3 regions of the Erwinia sp. TECH1 genome follow, and region 1 is predicted to be linked to each of the others. Evidence: predicted binding sites of a transcription regulator. Region 1 holds the regulator's gene; each other region holds the start of a gene.
The links. Region 1 encodes CRP, which controls carbon source genes, mostly activating them, when cyclic AMP is high. Its sites were predicted from a motif close to ATGTGANNNNNNTCACAT; they were not measured.
Positions count from the first base shown of each region.

Region 2: rhaB (rhamnulokinase) is a predicted target of CRP. The motif match lies at 2,591-2,608, and genes of this name have one in related genera.
Region 3: ACVWZ0_RS01165 (PTS mannitol transporter subunit IICBA) is a predicted target of CRP. The motif match lies at 2,301-2,318, and genes of this name have one in related genera.

Region 1 is NZ_JBSRZK010000001.1:4,366,303-4,370,528, forward strand. It holds gene ACVWZ0_RS20580 (phosphoribulokinase) at 1-533, shown strand, start outside; gene ACVWZ0_RS20585 (OsmC family protein) at 526-930, opposite strand; gene crp (cAMP-activated global transcriptional regulator CRP) at 1,236-1,868, shown strand; gene ACVWZ0_RS20595 (YccS/YhfK family putative transporter) at 1,927-4,005, shown strand; gene argD (bifunctional acetylornithine/succinyldiaminopimelate transaminase) at 4,100-4,226, opposite strand, start outside.
Region 2 is NZ_JBSRZK010000001.1:2,498,845-2,503,070, forward strand. It holds gene ACVWZ0_RS11675 (L-rhamnose isomerase) at 1-1,012, opposite strand, end outside; gene rhaB (rhamnulokinase) at 1,009-2,481, opposite strand; gene rhaS (HTH-type transcriptional activator RhaS) at 2,782-3,609, shown strand; gene rhaR (HTH-type transcriptional activator RhaR) at 3,618-4,226, shown strand, end outside.
Region 3 is NZ_JBSRZK010000001.1:253,409-257,634, reverse strand. It holds gene ACVWZ0_RS01175 (DUF4225 domain-containing protein) at 1-618, opposite strand, end outside; gene ACVWZ0_RS01170 (DUF3053 domain-containing protein) at 1,270-1,980, shown strand; gene ACVWZ0_RS01165 (PTS mannitol transporter subunit IICBA) at 2,556-4,226, shown strand, end outside.

The DNA.
Region 1 (4,226 bases):
CTTTTACGCCGTGGCAGCCGCTGCCGGAACCCACCGACGTGCTGTTTTACGAAGGGCTGCACGGCGGCGTGGTGACGCCGCAGAACAATGTCTCGCAGCATGTCGATCTGCTGGTGGGCGTGGTGCCTATCGTCAACCTGGAGTGGATCCAAAAAATGATCCGCGATACCAGCGAACGCGGTCATTCACGCGAGGCGGTGATGGATTCCGTGGTGCGCTCAATGGACGATTATATTAACTTCATTACGCCACAATTTTCCCGCACCCATATTAACTTTCAGCGTGTCCCTACCGTGGATACGTCCAACCCTTTTGCCGCGCGCGGCATTCCTTCGCTCGACGAGAGCTTCGTGGTTATCCATTTCCAGGCGCTGGAACAGATTGACTTCCCCTATCTGCTGGCGATGCTGCAAGGCTCTTTTATCTCCCATATCAACACGCTGGTGGTGCCGGGCGGCAAAATGGGCCTGGCGATGGAGCTGATTATGGGGCCGCTGGTCAAGCGCCTGATGGAAGGCAAAGCTATCAAGTAACGCCCATCTCATGGCTATGGGTAAGGGTCACGCCCTTACCCAGCATCAGCGCGACCGGGCAATATTTCCCGACCGCAAGGCTGACCGCGCGCGCCAGCGCCTTATCCGTCAGCCCGCTGCCGCTGACAATAAAATGCAGGTTGATGCGGGTAAACAGGCGCGGCGGCTTCTCGCGCCGGGTTGACGTCAGCTTCACCTCGCAGTTGTCTACCGTGAAACGCCCTTTTTGCAGAATGGCAACCACTTCCGCCGCGCTACAGCCGCCTGCCGCCATCAGCAGCATTTCCATCGGGCTGGGCGCTTTATCGCCCGCGTTGCCGTCCATCACGATCTGATGGCCCGATGAGGATCCTCCCAAAAAGGTCAGCCCTTCCACCCATTTGACGCTCGCTTGCATAACAAACTCCTCTAATTCATTTAGTTAAGCCGCGGTCGGCTTAAGGCAACTAAAACAGCAGCGCGGCAGATTTCCCGCTATGCTGAAGCGAGACAACAGAAGACACCCATGCAAAGCTGTGCTACAAACAAGGCTGTATTTCGTCAGTACTCTACAGACCAGACGAAACGGGACGACATAACGAGCCCGGCACTCAACAGAGAGCCGAATAACTTTCCTGCATGGGAAGCGCTTGACTATTTCAACGCCTGTCAGGGAACTCTGCCCCTGTATTTAGGCACGATAACAACAGAGGATAACAGCGAATGGTTCTCGGCAAACCGCAAACAGACCCGACACTTGAATGGTTCCTGTCACATTGCCATATTCATAAGTATCCATCCAAAAGCACGCTGATCCACCAGGGTGAGAAAGCAGAAACCCTTTACTACATCGTCAAAGGCGCGGTAGCGGTGCTCATCAAGGATGAAGAAGGTAAAGAGATGATCCTGTCTTACCTTAACCAGGGCGATTTTATCGGCGAGCTTGGCCTGTTTGAAGAAGGCCAGGAGCGCAGCGCATGGGTGCGGGCAAAAACGGCCTGTGAAGTGGCGGAAATCTCCTATAAGAAGTTTCGCCAGCTGATCCAGGTCAACCCGGATATTCTGATGCGTCTCTCTTCACAGATGGCGCGCCGCCTGCAGGTTACCTCCGAGAAAGTGGGCAATTTAGCTTTCCTCGATGTGACAGGTCGCATCGCGCAAACGCTATTGAATCTGGCCAAACAGCCGGACGCTATGACCCACCCGGATGGGATGCAGATCAAAATTACCCGCCAGGAGATTGGCCAGATCGTCGGCTGCTCGCGCGAAACCGTCGGCCGTATTCTGAAGATGCTGGAAGATCAGAATCTGATCTCCGCACACGGTAAAACCATCGTGGTCTACGGTACACGCTAAACCGCTCTGATTGCATGGCGCAATGCCTTCGTTGCGCCTTTTCAGCGGGTACAAAGCAATGTGGCGCCGACTCATCTACCATCCCGAAGTTAACTACGCCCTGCGGCAGACGCTGGTGCTTTGCCTGCCCGTCGCCGTCGGCTGGCTGCTGGGCAATTTGCAAAACGGCCTGCTGTTCTCGCTGGTGCCGGCCTGCTGCAATATCGCCGGTCTGGATACGCCCCATAAACGCTTCTTTAAACGTCTGCTGATCGGCGGCGGCCTTTTCGCCTTCAGCAGCTTTCTGGTGCAGTATCTTGGCGACTATGCCGTTCCCCTGCCCATTATCCTGTTTTCCATGGCCATGCTGCTGGGCGTGACCGGCGAAATCAGCCCGCTGCATGGCAGACTGCTGCCCGGCGCGCTGATTGCCGGCATCTTTACCCTGAGCCTGGCCGGTCGGATGCCCATCTGGCAGCCGCCGTCGCTTTATATCCTGGGCACGGTCTGGTACGGCCTCTTTAACTGGTTCTGGTTCTGGCTGTGGAAAGAGCAGCCGATGCGGGAAACGCTCAGCCTGCTTTATCGCGAGCTGGCCGGCTACTGCGAGGCCAAATACAGCCTGCTGACGCAGCTTGCCGACCCGGAAAAAACGCTGCCGCCGCTGCTGGCTCGCCAGCAAAAAGCGGTCGACCTTATCAATACCTGCTATCAGCAAATGCACATGCTGGCCGCCAGCAACGATAATCACCATAAGCGGTTGACCCGCGCTTTTCAGGTTGCGCTGGATTTGCAGGAGCATATCGCTGTCAGCCTGCATCAGCCGGAAGAGGTGCAGAAACTGGTGGAGCAGAGCCATGCCGAGGCGGTGATCCGCTGGAACGCGCAGACCATTGCGGCCAGGCTGCGCGAGCTGGCGGACGATATTCTCTATCACCGTCTGCCGACACGTTTCAGCATGGATAAACAGCTGCAGGCGCTGGAAAAAATTGCCCGCCAGCATCCCGCCAACCCGGTCGGCAACTTTTGCGCCTGGCATTTCAGCCGTATCGCCCGCGTGCTGCGTACCCAGCGTCCGCTTTACCAGCGCGATCTGATGGCGGATCGTCAGAAACGACTGCCGCTGCTATCTGCCATCAGAAGCTATCTGTCGCTGAAATCCGCCGCGCTGCGCACCGCCGCCAGGTTTGCGGTTATGCTCGCTTTCGCCAGCACCCTGGCGCTCTCGTTTAATCTGCCCAAGCCTTACTGGCTGCTGATGACGGTGATGTTTGTCAGCCAGAACGGCTACAGCGCGACCAGGGTACGTATTCAGCACCGTGCGCTGGGCACGCTGGGCGGGCTGGTGGTGGCCGCGCTGACGCTACGCTTTCAGGTGCCGGAATCGGCTGTGCTGCTGGTGATGCTGACGCTGACGCTGGCGGGCTATCTGGTGATCCGCAAATATTACGGCCTGGCGACGATCGGCTTTACCGTGACGGCGGTATATTCGCTTCAGCTGCTGTCGCTGAACGGCGCCGACTTTCTGCTGCCGCGCCTGCTGGATACGCTGATGGGCTGCCTGATCGCCTTTGCCGGGATGATCTGGCTGTGGCCGCAGTGGCAAAGCGGCCTGCTGCGGCAGAATGCGCACGACGCGCTGGAAACCTATCAGGAAGCGCTCCAGAAACTGCTGGGGGACGAAGAGAGTCCGCAGAAGCTTGCCTGGCAGCGTATGCGCGTTAACCAGGCGCACAACGCGCTGTTTAACTCGCTGAACCAGGCGATGCAGGAGCCGGGTTTCGACGCCCGCTACCTGGCCGATATGAAGCTTTGGGTTACGCACAGTCAGTTTATCGTTGAGCATATCAACGCCATGACCATTTTAGCGCGTGAACATACCATGCTGACGCCGCAGCTGGCCGAGCGCTATCTACAGGCGTGCGAAATTGCGCTACAGCGCTGCCAGCAGCGGCTGGAGTATGACGGGCCGAGTTCCACAAACAACGTGCTGGAGACGGATACGCCCTTTCAGCAGGGCGCGACCACGGTGATGGAGAGGCACATAAAGCGCATTCTGGAACATCTTGGCGTGATGCACACTATTTCTTCGTTGGCCTGGAGCAGCCGACCTCATCATGGCCGCTGGCTGTCGCGCCATTTACGGAAATCAGCCTGATGATGCTGAGCAGAAGTTTTTCGGCGCGTGTAAGCGGCCTGGTGCAGACGACGCGCCTGTTTAGCCGGAAGCGCGAGGCTTCCGGCCTGACGAGTTAAGCCAGCAGTTTTTTCACGGCGGTGGCGAAGCGGTTCATGCCCTCTTCGATATCGGTCGGTTCAATGACCAGCGACGGCGCAAAACGGATCACGTCCGTCCCGGCATTGAGGATCATTACGCCT
Region 2 (4,226 bases), 1.9 Mb from region 1:
AGGCGGCGATACGGTTGATGGAGGCGTCAAAGAAGTCGAGACCAATATGCACCTTGTCAAACAGGCGCTGACGCACGATTTCATGCGCGATGGCCTGGGTTTCGTCATCCAGCAGCACCACGTGATCGCTGTCCCAGCGCACCGGGCGGCTGACGTGCAGCAGCAGACGCGGCACGTAGAGCATGGCAGTTGAGATCTTGTCGGAGATAACTTCAGTCGGATGAAAATGACCGGCATCCAGCGTCAGCGCCGTCTGGCGGCTGGCGGCATAGCCCAGGCAGAATTCGTTTGAGCCAACGGTATAGCTTTCCGCGCCGATGCCGAAAAGTTTGCTCTCTACCGCATCGATATGGTGCGCCGGATCCAGCTTCTCGCTGATGATCTCGTCAAGCGAGTTCGCCAGGCGTTCGCGCGGCGCAAAGCGATCGATGGGCAGATCTTTCATGCCGTCCGGGATCCAGATATTCATAATCGACGGCGTGCCCAGCTGTTCGCCAAACGCGGCCGAAATTTTGCGGCTGGCTTTACAATGTTCGATCCAGAATTCACGGATCTCTTTATTGGCGCTGGCCAGCGTAAAGCCGTTTTCGCTCAGCGGATGCGAAAAGCAGGACGGGTTGAAATCCAGACCCAGGCCGTTGGTTTTTGCCCATTCCACCCAGTTGGCAAAGTGCTGCGGTTTGATTTCGTTGCGTTCGACCCGGCTGTCGCTTTCCAGATAAATGGCGTGCAGGTTCAGCCTTTTGGGGCCAGGGATCAGCGACATCGCCTGTTCCAGATCGGCGCGAAGTTCGACCGCCGTTCTGGCTCTTCCCGGATAGTTGCCGGTCGCCTGGATGCCGCCGGTCAACGCGCCCTGAGGATTTTCAAAACCGCGGACGTCATCGCCCTGCCAGCAGTGCATTGAGATCGGCAGCTGATCCAGCTGCTTCAGTGCGGCGTCAACGTCCACGCCTTGCTCGGCAAAGCGTGATTTTGCCAGTTCAAACGCCTGCTCAATTGCTTGGGTCATACGCATAGCTCCTTAACCGAATGTGTCAGTGACTGAAAAAGCGCCCAGCTGCGGCTGTAAGCGTCACTGGCCTGTGGAATAAAAGTGTTCAGCGGGAAATTTTGGGTGACCAGCTGGCGGAAATGGGTGACATCCCTGACGCTGCCGTGGGCGATCAGCTGGCTGCCGATATTGCCAAGCGTGGAGGCTTCGACCGGCCCGGCAACCACCGGAATACCGCAGGCGTTGGCACAAAGCTGATTCAGCAGCGGATTCTGACAGCCGCCGCCAACGATGTGCAGCTGGCTGAAAGGCGCGCCCCGTACAGCGGCAAGCTCTTCCAGCACGAAGCGGTAATAGAGCGCCAGACTGTCAAAAATACAGCGAGCCAGCGCGGCGGCCGTGGCAGGCGTCGGCATCCCCTGTCCGGCGCAGGCGTCCTGAATTTCGCGCACCATATTGACCGGATTGATAAAGCGTTCATCGTTGGGGTTAATAAGCGACCGGCAGGCAGGCTGCGCTTCTGCTTCCCGCACCAGCGCCGGCAGATCGTCGATAGCCAGTTCGCGGCAGACGCGCTGCAGCAGCCAAAGGCCCATAATATTTTTCAGCACGCGGTAGCGCCCTTCCGCGCCGCCCTCGTTGGTAATGTTGGCGGCCAGCGCGGCGGCATCGTTATAAGGTTGCAGGCTTTCAAAGCCCATCAGCGACCAGGTGCCGGAGCTGAGCCAGGCGACGTTGTCCGTGGTGAGCGGCGCCGCCAGCACGGCGCTGGCCGTATCGTGCGTAGCGACGGCGATGACCGGGACGGATAAGCCGGTGCTGGCCTTCCAGTCGCCAATTTTTACGCCGGGCGCGGTGGGCTTGCCGAACCAGGCGGGATTGGCACCCGTCCATTCCAGCAGCGCATTATCCCACTCGCCGCTCTGGCTATTCAGCAGCTGCGTGGTGGTGGCGTTGGTGTATTCCCAGTTAAGCTTGCCGGTCAGGCGATAGTGGAAATAGTCCGGGATCAGCAAAGCGTGACGTACGTCATTGAGCCATTCCGGCTGGCTCTCGCACAGCGCACGCAGCTGATAAAGGGTGTTGAAAGGCAGGAACTGGATTGCGGTGCGCTGGTAGATGGCTTCCCGACCCAAATCGGCGCAGGCCTTCTGCATTACGCCCCAGGTCCGGTCGTCACGATAGGAAACCGGCAGCCCAATCCGCTCACCCTGCTTATTCAGCAGCACGTAATCCACGCCCCAGGTATCAATACCGATACTGTCCGGCGCAATGCCCTGCTGAATCAGCTTGTCCAGCGAAGCAAGGATAAATTTTTCCAGTGCATCCACATCCCAGCATTGCCGCTCTTCCCTGACGACCAGGCTATTGACGCAGCGGGCGACCTCTTCCAGCGCCAGCTTGCCGCTTTGCAGATCAAAGCGGCCCAGCATCACGCGTCCGCTGGAGGCGCCCATGTCGATGGCAACACAATTTTGTAGGCTCATGGCGATGGCTTCCTGTCTGTTTAGTGCCCCCTAGTCTAAAAGCCGCTGCTTTTGGCACCTTCCTGCCAGTGCCAGGCGTGATCCCTCGCTGGCAACAGGGCAAAGGTGAACGTGAAGCAGCTCACATTTCCTGCTGAGGCACCGGCAAATTAACGGTGTGACGCGACGCGCACTTCCCAACTTGCCTGCGCACTTTCTTGAAAAACAAGCGGATTTGCCGATGTTTCCGGTCAAAAAATCAAGGCAGCAACGCAGGCGGCGGCGGTAAACTGACCCCAGAGTCGACCCAGGAGATGCACCATGACCCTACTACATAGCGTGGACTTTTTTCCCGGCGGCGGCCTGCCCGTTGCCATTGAACCTCGTATGCCGCAGAGCGCCTTTCCTGAACATCACCACGAGGATTTTCACGAAATTGTGCTGGTTGAACAGGGTGCGGGCGTGCACGTGTTCAACGGCGAACCCCGTACGCTTTGCGGCGGATGCGTTTGCTTTGTGCGCGATCATGATCGCCATCTTTATGAAAAAACGGATCGTCTGATCCTGACCAACGTGCTTTATCGTGGGCCGGAGGCGTTTCGCTTTATTACCAACTTCCAGCATCTTTTACCTCAGGAAAAAGAAGGACATTACCCCTCGCACTGGCGTATCAGCGGCCGGGTGATGGAACAGGCGAAAACGCTGATTAAAGAACTGGGCGCGCCGGTAGATCCGAAACAGCCCGAAGCGAGGGCCGAGCAGGAGCTGCGCTTTATGCAGCTGCTGGTGCTGTTGCGGCGCGGATGCAGCGAGCAGCCCGGTGACGATCAGAGCGGGAGAATGCGCGGTCTGCTGGACTGGCTGGCCGACCATTACAGCGAGGAAGTGGACTGGGACGCGCTGGCGGATAAGTTTTCACTTTCGCTGCGCACGCTGCATCGCCAGCTGAAACAACAGACGGGCAGCACGCCCCAGCGTTACCTTAACCGCCTGCGTCTGTTGCAGGCGCGGCATTTGTTACGCCACAGTGAAATGCGTATTACCGATATCGCCTACCACTGCGGATTTGGTGACAGCAATCACTTTTCTACCCTTTTTAAGCGTGAATTTGGCTTTTCTCCGCGTACCATCAGGCAAAATGACCTGTGAGGTGACACGTGAGCAAGCCGCTTTGTCTGGCGAAAGCCGACTATTTTCCGTCCGGGCTGATGCCGGTCGCTATTGCCGACCGCGCGCCCCAGCAAACTTTCCCGTCCCATATTCATGAGTTCTGCGAGCTGGTGATCGTCTGGCGCGGCAACGGGCTGCACGTGATGAACGATCGCCCCTGGCTTATTACCTGCGGCGATCTGTTCTACATCAGTCCTGAAGACTGCCACAGCTATGAGTCGGTCAACGAGCTGGTGCTGGACAACGTGATCTACTGCCCGGAGCGCTTTCGTCTTGGCCTGGACTGGTCGCAGTTTCTGCCGCAGGAAAAAAAGGCCTGGCGGCTGACGACGCGCGGCATGGCTTTGGCGAGAAGCGTGATCCAGCAGCTGGCGCAGGAGAGCGCCAAAAGCGATCGGCTGTCGCGTCAGCTGACGGAGGCGCTGTTTTTACAGCTGGTGTTGATCCTACAGCGTCACCGCTACGCGGCGGACGTTGCCTGGCAGCTGCCTGAGGGCGAACAGCTGGATCTGCTAATGTCGGCCATTCAGGGCCAGCTGGCCCATTTCGATCTCAGCGATTTTTGTCTTCAGCATCAGCTGTCGGAGCGCGCGCTC
Region 3 (4,226 bases), 4.1 Mb from region 1:
AGATATGTCAGCCACACTATATGCTACACGGCCTGTAGTCGCGCTGAAACCGAGGAATTTGGCAGTTTTCACATAACCACTACGCAAGAATCCTTGTGTATCATTCTGATTAATTTTTATATTTTGAAAACTTTCGTATACATTATTTGCTCCATGCAAAACTATAGTTGCTCCTGCAATAACACCTATTACATTACCGGTGAGTATAGAAGTCACCACTATACCTGCTCCGGCCACTATTTGTCCGGTCCCTATAATCACACCCACACCGTTAATAAAATACCCCCATGTTCCGAGAGTATTGGTCAGCTCTGCTGACACCACAACCCTGGCCTTTTTAATATTAAGAGAAAGGCTCTGCTCACTAATAAACGCTTTTTCCTGATGCAGATTATCCAGGAAGAACTTGCATTCTCGTTCACTACTGGCTCTGTTAATCGATTTCAGCTGTTCTTCTATAAAACTGCCCATTTCACGATTAAAATTTTCGCGTAATATCAGGCTTTTGATATGCCGTATTCCAGCCTGTCTGGCCATGTCTCTGAGCGCATCCGCCTTACCCATTGCCTGTATGCGGTAAACTTTTTTAAAGCGATTCTTATCCAGATAGTTATCCATAACGATTCCTTGTTATCAGTGCCAGAAATGTATACCACAGCGGTAATGCCAGGCACAAAGCTACGGCGCTTAACCAGAAGCTGAAAATTTGCTTCTGCATAAAACGGGTCTATTCCCGCTGGCAGGTAGGATTTCTGTGCCTATGCCGTTTACAAATTAGCGGTACAGAAAAAATCAACAAACCGGTATAGGAGGAATAACGCTGGCTGGGAGCGTTATATTTTGCATATGAAAGGCTATACAGGATGTGGCACAGGATTATTTTTTCGGGGCCCAGAAACGCCCGGCAGCTCGAGCAGAGAAAAGAGAGATACACAGGCTATGGATTTATTCGGATGCCGTAATCCAGGCCCAACATTGCTGGCGCGAACCCCACAAAATTTGTGAAAAAGGCAGCCCGTCCTCTTCATGAAGTCAGGCAAAATCAGGCTGGCCTTCCCGCATGTAAGAAGACATAAGCGACAAGGCTACACAACCTGTGGAAAAGCGACCGCACAGGCAGAAATCTGAGTGCTTTCCAACCGAAAATTAAATTTTCTTCACGTATAAGCAACCGATTTCCGTATCCTCGTCAGTCGAGTTGAACTATTCTTCAGAGGCGACACAGGTCGCCTTTTGCTTGTAGCATTTCTATTACAGGAGTTACTTCCGATGACGACAGGAACCATTCGCGGCTGGACGCGTCTGCTGGCGCCTTTTATGGCGCTGATGCTGGTGTTTCAGCTAACGGGTTGTGGCGATAAAGAAGCGGATCAGCGCAAAGCCTTTATCGATTTTCTGCAAAATACGGCGATGCGCAGCGGCGAACATCTGCCCGCCCTTAGTGAAGATCAGAAACAGCGTGTCGGTAATTACGCCAGCGACTACGCTATTGTTTATGGCTTCTCCCAGCAGGTTAACCGCGCGGTGGATAACGGTCTGAAGCCGGTAGTGGATGAATTGTCTGCTATCCGTGCGCCGCAGGACTACCTGACCCGTCGCGATTCTCTGCGTCAGGCCAGCGGTTCGCTGGAGGTGCTGGCACAACAGATCCAGACGGCGAAAACGCAGGCCGACAGCAGCAAAGCCGGGCTGAAACAGCCAGCGGAGCTGAAAACGGTGTATGACAACCTTTATAACAAGGTCGTCACGCAGCCAGCCGATACGCTGCTGCCGCTGCTGCCTGCATTACAGAAGCTAAGCCAGGACGCGGTGCAGACGGGCGATTTCCTGCAGCAGCAGGGTTCGCAGGTGACCTTTAACGGTCAGACCATACAGTTCCCGACCCAGCAACAGGCGACCCAGTACAACACGCTGATGAGCAATATTTCTGCCAATGCGCATGCACTTGGTCAGGCGCAAATCGCGCTGCAGGGCCAGTAACATTTTGCTGCGGGCCGCTCGCTTTAAACGGCCCGCCTCTTCTTCCGCTCAACAGCCCTTATCACTCACAGACAATTTTCGCTCAACAGCCCTTTTCAGCCACAGACCATTTCGGCTCATCAGCCCTTCACAGCCACAGACCATTTCCGCTCAACAGCCCTTCTCAGCCACAGACCATTTCGGCTCAACAGCCCGTATCAGCCACAGACCATTTCGGCTCATCAAATCTTTTCAGCCACAGACAATATTAGCGGTTGCCCAGCCGCTGTAAATAAATTGTGAACCACATCACGTATCAGGCATAAAGTCCCGAAAACAAAGTGTGATATCAATCACATAACACTCCCAGGCAAGCCCATTTAATAAACAGCATCAGCCTGTTTTTTGTCCTTTATGTGATCGGCTTCACGTAAAAACCCCCTGTTCACCGCGCTATGTGGTGATAGAGATCACACTTTACCCGGTGGCTACGCAGCGCTGCGGACGCGTGCTAGAGTCCGCCTGCACAGGGCAACGTTTTAAACAAAAATCAGCGCGCTCTCTTGTCGGCGCGTACCAATAAGGGGTGTGCTTGTATGTCCTCATCAGATATCAAGATTAAAGTGCAGAACTTTGGTCGCTTTCTGAGCAATATGGTAATGCCAAACATCGGCGCCTTTATCGCCTGGGGTATTATCACGGCGCTGTTTATTCCAACCGGCTGGCTGCCAAACGAAACCATGGCCAAGCTGGTTGGCCCAATGATCACTTACCTGCTGCCGCTGCTGATTGGCTACACGGGCGGACGCCTGGTCGGCGGCGATCGCGGCGGCGTAGTAGGTGCCATCACCACCATGGGCGTGATCGTCGGCGCGGATATGCCGATGTTCCTCGGCTCCATGATTGCCGGGCCGCTGGGCGGCTGGGCGATCAAGAAGTTCGACCGCATCGTTGACGGCAAAATCAAAAGCGGCTTCGAGATGCTGGTCAACAACTTCTCTGCCGGTATTATCGGGATGCTGCTGGCGATCCTGGCCTTCCTGGCTATCGGCCCGCTGGTGCAAGGCCTGTCGCATATTCTCGCCGCTGGCGTGAATCTGATGGTGCAGAATAACCTGCTGCCGCTGACTTCCATCTTTGTTGAACCAGCGAAAATCCTGTTCCTGAACAATGCTATCAACCACGGCATCTTCTCGCCGCTGGGCATTCAGCAGGCCAGCGAAGCCGGCAAATCTATCTTCTTCCTGATTGAAGCTAACCCAGGCCCCGGCATGGGCGTGCTGATGGCCTATATGTTCTTCGGTCGCGGCAATGCTAAACAGTCCGCTGGCGGCGCGGCTATCATCCACTTCCTGGGCGGTATCCACGAAATCTACTTCCCTTATGTGCTGATGAACCCGCGCCTGATTATCGCCGTAATCCTGGGCGGCATGACCGGCGTCTTTACGCTGACGCTGCTGAACGGCGGCCTGGTTTCTCCGGCCTCTCCGGGTTCTATCCTGGCGGTGCTGGCGATGACGCCAAAAGGCGCGTACTTTGCGAACATTGCTGCGATCGTAGCGGCTTTTGCCGTCTCTTTCGTGGTTTCCGCTATCCTGCTGAAAACCAGCAAGGTGAAGGAAGAGGATGATATTGAAGCGGCAGCGCGTCGCGTCACTGAAATGAAGGCGCAGTCCAAGGGCCAGACCGTGTCCACCGCCACGGCCACCGATGCCATGAACGGCGACCTGAGCCACGTGCGTAAAATCATTGTTGCCTGCGATGCCGGTATGGGCTCCAGCGCCATGGGCGCAGGCGTGCTGCGTAAAAAGGTCAACGATGCCGGACTGAGCAATATTTCCGTGACCAATACCGCCATCAACAACCTGCCGGGCGATGTGGATCTGGTGATTACCCACCGCGATCTGACCGAGCGCGCGATACGCCAGGCGCCGCACGCGCAGCATATCTCGCTGACCAACTTCCTGGACAGCGGCCTGTATACCGACCTGACTTCGCGTCTGGTGCAGGCAAACCGCAGCGAGGGCCACCGTGAAAAAGTGACCGCCGCGCTGAGCGACAGCTACGACGACGGCGAGCAGCATCTTTTCAAATTGGGCGCAGGCAACATCTTCCTCGGCAATCACGCTACCGATAAAGAGCAGGCGATCCGCTTTGCGGGCGAGCAGCTGGTGAAGGGCGGCTACGTGGAGCCGGAATATGTCGATGCGATGCTGGATCGCGAGAAGCTCACGCCAACCTATCTGGGCGAGTCCATCGCCGTGCCG